Regions from separate parts of the Actinokineospora sp. NPDC004072 genome, predicted to be linked through region 2. Evidence: riboswitches for the same ligand, from Rfam matches in the RefSeq annotation. Region 2 holds a riboswitch; the other holds the start of a gene.
What was found. A riboswitch is a leader RNA that binds a small molecule or an ion and turns the genes downstream of it on or off. The one in region 2 is predicted to bind S-adenosylmethionine.
Positions count from the first base shown of each region.

Region 1 (3,396 bases), on a different contig from region 2:
TCGGGCAGAACTTCGTCCACGACCCCAACACCGTGCGCCGGATCGTGGCCACCGCCGAGCTGTCCGCCGACGACGTGGTGCTGGAGGTCGGCCCCGGCCTGGGGTCGCTGACGCTGGCGCTGCTGCCCGCGTGCGCCGCGGTCGTCGCCGTGGAGATCGATCCCGTGCTGGCCGGGAGGCTGCCCGCGACCGTCGCCGACCGCGCCCCCGAGCTGGCCGATCGGCTGACCGTGGTGTGCGCGGACGCGATGAAGGTGACCGAGCTGCCCCTGGCGCCCACCGCGCTGGTGGCGAACCTGCCCTACAACGTGGCCGTGCCGGTCGTGCTGCACCTGCTGGCCGCCGTGCCGTCGCTGCGCAAGGTGCTGGTGATGGTCCAGGCCGAGGTGGCCGACCGGATGGCGGCCGGGCCGGGCGGCCGGGTCTACGGCGTGCCCAGCGTCAAGATCGCCTGGTACGCCTCGGCCCGGCGGGTGGCGACCGTGCCGCGCGCGGTGTTCTGGCCGGTGCCCAACGTCGACTCCGCGCTGGTGCTGCTCCAGCGGCGGGAGCAGCCCGCAGGCGACCGCGACGCGGTGTTCGCCGTCGTGGACGCGGCCTTCGCCCAGCGGCGCAAGACGCTGCGCGCGGCGCTGGCCGGGTGGGCGGGCTCGGCCGCCGCGGCCGAGGCGGCGCTGCTGGCCGCGGGCGTCGACCCGGGGGCCCGGGGCGAGCAGTTGGCCGTCGAGGACTTCGCGCGGATTGCTCAACACGCGCATACCCGCCGGTAGTAGGCCGTTCGGGGTCCTGGTCCGCACTCCGAGAGTGTGACGTTGCGAACGGTACGGCCGAACCTGCGTTGAGCGGCTTGCGCGGCGACCAGGCGATCGGGTGTACTCAGCTCAGCTATCCATCAGGAGCGGCCGAGAGACCTGGCTCTGCGACGCCGCAGCAACCACCCACGCGGGCAGGTGCTACCGCCAGGACCGATGGAGGACCGAGAGATGGGGATTCTCACCCGCAGGCGGGTCATCGACGAGTGCAGGCGCACCGTGACCGGCTGTCGGCGAATGCGCGTATCCAGCTGATACAGCCCGCTCGCCCACATCCACTTCGGACACACCCACTTCCCGCACGCGCCGTCGGCGTGCGCGGGCGCGCCTGGAGCCGATTCGCCATGATCACCGTTGAGAACGCCACGAAGTCTTTCTGGACCAGCACCGGCCAGGTCGTCGCCATCGACGACGTCACGCTCGACCTCGCGCCCGGCGCGATCACCGGCGTGGTCGGCGGGGCCGGGTCGGGCAAGTCGACCCTCGCCCGGCTGGTCTCCCTGCAGGACCGCCCCGACAGCGGCGTCGTCCGCGTCGAGGGCTACAACACCGCCGCGCTCGACCAGCGCAGGCTGCGCGCCGCCCGCCGCCGCATCGGCGTCGTCGGGCAGGGCGAGCTGCTGGCGCAGCGCACCGCGGCGGGCAACATCGCGATGCCGCTGGAGCAGGCGGGCGTCGACGGGCCGCAGCGGCGCGAGCGGGTCGGCAGGCTGCTGGACCTGATCGGCCTGACCGCGCGGGCGGGCGCGCTGCCCGCCGAGCTGACCCCCGGCCAGCGGGCCCGGGTGGAGATCGCCCGCGCCCTCGTCGGCGACCCCGGCCTGCTGCTGGCCGACGACCCGACCGCCGACCTCGACGCCGACGGCGCGGCGGGCGTGCTGGCCGTGCTCGACCGCGCCCGCAGCGAGCTGGGCACCACGGTGCTGGTCACCACCGCCGACGGCGGGGTCGCCCGGCGCATCGCCGACGACGTCGCGCTGCTGGAGGGCGGGCGGGTCGCAGCCAACGGGTCGCTGCTGTCGCTGATCCAGAACCCGGGCAGCCCGATCGCCGACGCCCTGCTGCCCGCCATCGACACCCCCGACTCCGTGCGCGCCAAGCACGACCGCACGGCCGAGGTCGTGCTGATCGGCTTCGCCGCGGTCGGCGCGCTGCTGCCGGAGGCCAGCGGCCGCTTCGGCACCGACGTCTCGGTCATCGGCGGCGGCCTGACCCGGGTGGGGGAAACCCCGGTGGCCCGGTTCCTGCTCGGGGTGTCGGGGGCGCAGGCGGAGTCGACCCTGTCCTGGATCAGCGAGCGCGGCGGCGTGGTCAAGCGTCCGGTGCGGGGGCCGGAGGGCATCGCCGCCTGACCCGTAGGCTGGTCGGGTGCTCGCCGTCGTACCGCACCCCGTCACCGTTCGCGTGCCGTCCAAGGTGAACCTGCACCTCGCGGTGGGCGACGCGCGGCCGGACGGGTACCACGACCTCACCACCGTCTTCCAGGCGCTGTCGCTCACCGACGAGGTCACCGTCGCCGTGGCCGACGAGCCCGGGGTGGAGGTCGCGGGCGAGAACGCCGACGCGGTCCCGACCGGCCCCTCCAACCTCGCGTGGCGCGCGGTGCAGGAGCTCGCCCGCCACTGCGGCCGCGACCCGGAGGAGCCGCGCGTGCGCGTGGTGATCCGCAAGGGCATCCCGGTGGCGGGCGGGATGGCGGGCGGCAGCGCGGACGCCGCCGCGACGCTGGTGGGCCTCTCGGCCCTGTGGCGGCTGGACGTCACCCGCGACGACCTGGCCCGGCTGGCGGCGCGCATCGGCAGCGACGTGCCGTTCACCCTCTACGGCGGCACGGCGCTGGGCACGGGCCGGGGAGAGCAGCTGGTGCCCGTGCTGTCCCGGCACACCTACCACTGGGTGCTGGCCTTCGACCGCCGCGGGCTGTCGACGCCGAAGGTGTTCGGCGAGCTGGACCGCCTGCGCGCGGAGGGCTCGCCCCCGCGGGCGGGCGCCGTCGAACCGGTCCTGGAGGCCCTGGCGACCGGCGACCCCCGCCAGCTGGCCCTGCTCCTGGGCAACGACCTGCAGGCCGCCGCCGTCTCCCTCCGCCCGGGCCTGCGCCGCACCCTGCGCGCGGGGGTCAACGCGGGCGCCCTCGCTGGCACCGTCTCCGGCTCCGGCCCCACCTGCGCCTTCCTCTGCGCCGACGAGCAGTCCGCCCTCCACGTGGCCGCCGAGCTGGCAGGCGCAGGCGTCTGCCGCACCGTCCGCGTCGCCCACGGCCCCGTCCCCGGCGCCCGCGTCATCGGCGGCGAGGACAGCCCCCGCCCGGTCCCCCCGGAAGTCCACGCCTGACCGGCGCGTCCCAATCGCACCATTTTCGCTACCAATTCGGTCACCCGGCAATACCGGAATTGAAACGAGCGCCTGTTTCCGAATGACCTGGGTCTCACCCGGGGCGGTCGACGCGCAATTCGGGCCGCGATGAATGGGGATCACCACCGGGTCGGGTGACTGCGGTTGAGCGGGGGCTGGTGCGCTGGTAGCCCTGTGCCATGTCCCTGCGGATCGGTGTGGTGGTGCCGAGGTCGGGCAGGCTGGTGCG
Region 1 covers NZ_JBSGHB010000029.1:8,040-11,435, reverse strand. Annotated here, with positions in the region: gene rsmA (16S rRNA (adenine(1518)-N(6)/adenine(1519)-N(6))-dimethyltransferase RsmA) at 1-770, shown strand, start outside; SAM riboswitch class I at 887-975, shown strand; gene ACWEPX_RS30875 (methionine ABC transporter ATP-binding protein) at 1,157-2,164, shown strand; gene ACWEPX_RS30870 (4-(cytidine 5'-diphospho)-2-C-methyl-D-erythritol kinase) at 2,181-3,146, shown strand; gene ACWEPX_RS30865 (ABC transporter substrate-binding protein) at 3,347-3,396, shown strand, end outside.
Region 1: linked by a shared signal. The riboswitch ahead of ACWEPX_RS30875 (methionine ABC transporter ATP-binding protein) and the one ahead of thrC (threonine synthase) in region 2 are both predicted to bind S-adenosylmethionine.

Region 2 (3,396 bases):
TGCCCAACCCGAGGACGCGGACGGCAGCGCGATCAACAACGCCTCGCTCGTCCTGCTCGCCAGCACGACCGCGGGACGGGTCCTGCTCACCGGGGACATCGAGCTCACCGCCCAGGCCGACCTGGCGGCGTCCGGGATCGACCTGGCCGCCGAGGTGGTCAAGGTGCCCCACCACGGGTCGCGGTTCAGCGACCCGGCGTTCCTGGCCGCCGTCGGGCCGCGGCTGGCGGTGGTCAGCGTCGGGGCGCGCAACCGCTACGGGCACCCGAACCCGGGGACGCTCGCCGTGCTCGCCCGGATCGGCGCGCGCACCGGGCGCACCGATCTCGGGGGAGACGTCGCGGTCGTCCCCGGGCCCGCCTTGGTGTCCAGGGGGCCGCCGGGATGAGTCCGGTGTGGACTCTAGCCCTGCAGGGCCGCGCGCACCGCGGCCGTGGTCGGCGGGACGACGGCCTTGGGGCCGATGCGGTCCTCGACGGCATCGAGGGTCTTGAGGCCGTCGCCGGTGATCAGCAGGACGGTGTCGGCGTCCGGGTCGAGCTGGCCCGAGTCGATGAGCTTCTTCGCCGTGGCCACGGTGACCCCGCCCGCGGTCTCGGCGAAGATGCCCTCGGTGCGGGCCAGCAGGCGGATGCCCTCGACGACCTCCTCGTCCGTGACATCTTCCACCGCGCCCCCCGTGCGGCGGACGGTGTCGAGGACGTAGGGGCCGTCGGCGGGCGCGCCGATGGCCAGCGACCGGGCGATGGTGTTGGGCTTGACCGGGATGATGACGTCCTGGTCGGCCTTGTACGCCGCCGACACCGGGGCGCAGCCGGTGGCCTGGGCGCCGAAGACGCGGTAGGGGGTGTCCTCCACCAGGTCGAGGGCGGCCAGCTCGCGGAATGCCTTGTCCACCTTGGTGAGCTGCGACCCGGACGCGACCGGGATGACCACCTGGCCGGGCAGGCGCCACCCGAGCTGCTCGGCGACCTCGTAGCCGAGGGTCTTGGAGCCCTCGGCGTAGTACGGGCGCACGTTGACGTTGACGAACGCCCAGTCCTCGTTCTCCGCGGCCAGTTCGGTGGCCAGGCGGTTGACGTCGTCGTAGTTGCCGTCGACGGCGATCAGCGAACCGTCGTACACCGCGGTGGTGAGGATCTTGGCGCGTTCGAGGGAGGAGGGGATCAGCACAACTGAATCCCAGCCCGCGCGGGCGGCAGCGGCCGCGACGGCGTTGGCCAGGTTGCCCGTGGAGGGGCAGGCCAGCACCGTGAAGCCGAGCTTGCGCGCCGCGGCGAGGGCGACGGCGACGACCCGGTCCTTGAACGAGTGGGTCGGGTTGCCGGTGTCGTCCTTGACCCACAGCGACTTCACGCCCAGCGCGGCGGCGAGGCGGTCGGCCTTCACCAGGCGGGTGAAGCCGGGCTCGGTGTTGGGGTGGGCCTGCACGTCCGGCGGGACGGGCAGCAGGCGCCGGTAGCGCCAGATCGACTTGGGGCCCGCCTCGATGTCGGCGCGGGTTACGGTGCCGAAGTCGTAGGCGACCTCGAGCGGGCCGAAGCACTCCGCGCAGGCGAATTCCGCGGCGAGGGGGATCTGGTGGCCGCACTCCCGACAGGAGAGGGCGCGCGCGGGACCGAGGTCGAGGGCGGGCGTGGTGTCGACGGCAGTCATCGCGAGGTATCTCCTCATCTCTCCCGCGTCCGCGGGTCGGAATTGGCACCGTGGTCGTGGTCGACCTCACGAGGAGGTGACACTCACGCCGGTTGCCGGGGCTTCGTCGGGCCGTTCCCTCTGCCCCTCTGGATGAGCGGTATTCGGTTGTGCGGCCCGGGATGGGCCTTGCCGACACGCTACGACACCGCGGCCCCGCGTGACCAACAGGACGTCCATCATGCGAGAGCCCTTGCGCTACCCGGCGGTGTCGGCGTGGCATGGCAGGATGCCCGTGTGAAGTCACCCGCGGTCACCCCGGCCCCGCTGCAACTGGTGCTGGGCGAGGAGGAACTGCTGGTCGAACGCGCCGTCCGGGCCGCGCTCGACAGCGTGCGGCTGGTCGACCCCGCCGCCGACCTCACCCGCGTCCGGGTGGCCGACCTCACACCCCCTGAGCTGGCCGAACTCGTCTCGCCGTCGCTGTTCGCCGAGGGCAGGGTGATCGTCCTGGACGCCGCGCAGGAGATCACCCAGGACATCGCCGCCGCCGTCACCGCTTACGCCAAGGCGCCCGCGGAGGGCATCGTCCTGGTCGTCGCGCACAACGGCGGCGGGCGCAAGGCGGGCAAGGACCTCGTCGCCGCATTGCGCAAGCTCGGAGCGGCCGTCACCGAGTGCCCGAAGCTGACCAAGCCCGCCGAGCGCGAGGCGTTCGTCCGCGAGGAGATCCGCCGGGCGGGCGGGCGCACCGACCCGGCCGCGGTCGCCGCGCTCATCGACTCGGTCGGCTCGGACCTGCGCGAGCTGGCCGCCGCGGCCGCCCAGCTGGTCGCCGACACCGGCGGCACGGTCTCGGAGGAGGCCGTGCGCCGCTACCACCGCGGCCGCGCCGACGTCACCGGGTTCGCCGTGGCCGAGAAGGCCGTCACCGGCGACGTCGCGGGCGCGCTGGAGGCGCTGCGCTGGGCGCTGCAGCTCGGCGTGGCGCACGTCCTGGTCGCCGACGCCCTCGCCGACGCCGTGCGCACGATCGCCCGGGTGGCGGGCGCGGGCCGAACCGACCCGTTCCGGCTGGCCCAGCAGCTGGGCATGCCGCCGTGGAAGGTGAAGAAGGCCGTGGCCCAGTCCCGGGGCTGGCGCGCGGAGGGCCTGGTCGAGGCCATGCAGATCGCCGCGGAGGTCAACGCCGACGTCAAGGGCGCCGCCGTGGACGCCGACTACGCCTTGGAGCGCGCCGTGCTCCGCCTGGTCCGCGCCCGCGGCACCTGACCGCCGCGGAAGACCGCCGCGGAAGACCGCCGCGGAAGACCGCCGCGGAAGACCGCCGCGGAAGACCGCCGCGGAGGACCGCCGCGGAAGACCGCCGCGGAAGACCTCTGTGGACACCGGCGCGTCCGCTGTGGAGCGCGTCAGGCGTGTTCCTCGCGGCTGGCCAGGATCTCGTCGCGGCGGGTGAGGCGGTGCTTGCGGCGGATCTCGGCTTCCCGGAGGCGGCGGTGGTCCTCGTCGGTCTCGGGCAGGAGCGGGGGGACCGGCCGGGGCTGGCCGTGGGCGTCGACGGCGACGAAGACGAGGTAGGCGGTGGCGACGCGGACCGGGGGGACGCCAGCGCGGTCCCACGGCTCGGCCAGGACGCGGACCCCGACCTCCATCGAGGAGCGGCCCGCCCAGTTGACCTGCGCGTGGGCGTGGACCAGGTCGCCGACGCGGACGGGGTGGAGGAAGGTCATGCCGTCCATCGCCGCGGTGACCGCCGGG
Region 2 covers NZ_JBSGHB010000008.1:58,367-61,762, forward strand. Annotated here, with positions in the region: gene ACWEPX_RS14115 (ComEC/Rec2 family competence protein) at 1-388, shown strand, start outside; gene thrC (threonine synthase) at 403-1,656, opposite strand; SAM riboswitch class I at 1,668-1,795, opposite strand; gene holA (DNA polymerase III subunit delta) at 1,933-2,907, shown strand; gene ACWEPX_RS14130 (acyl-CoA thioesterase) at 3,048-3,396, opposite strand, start outside.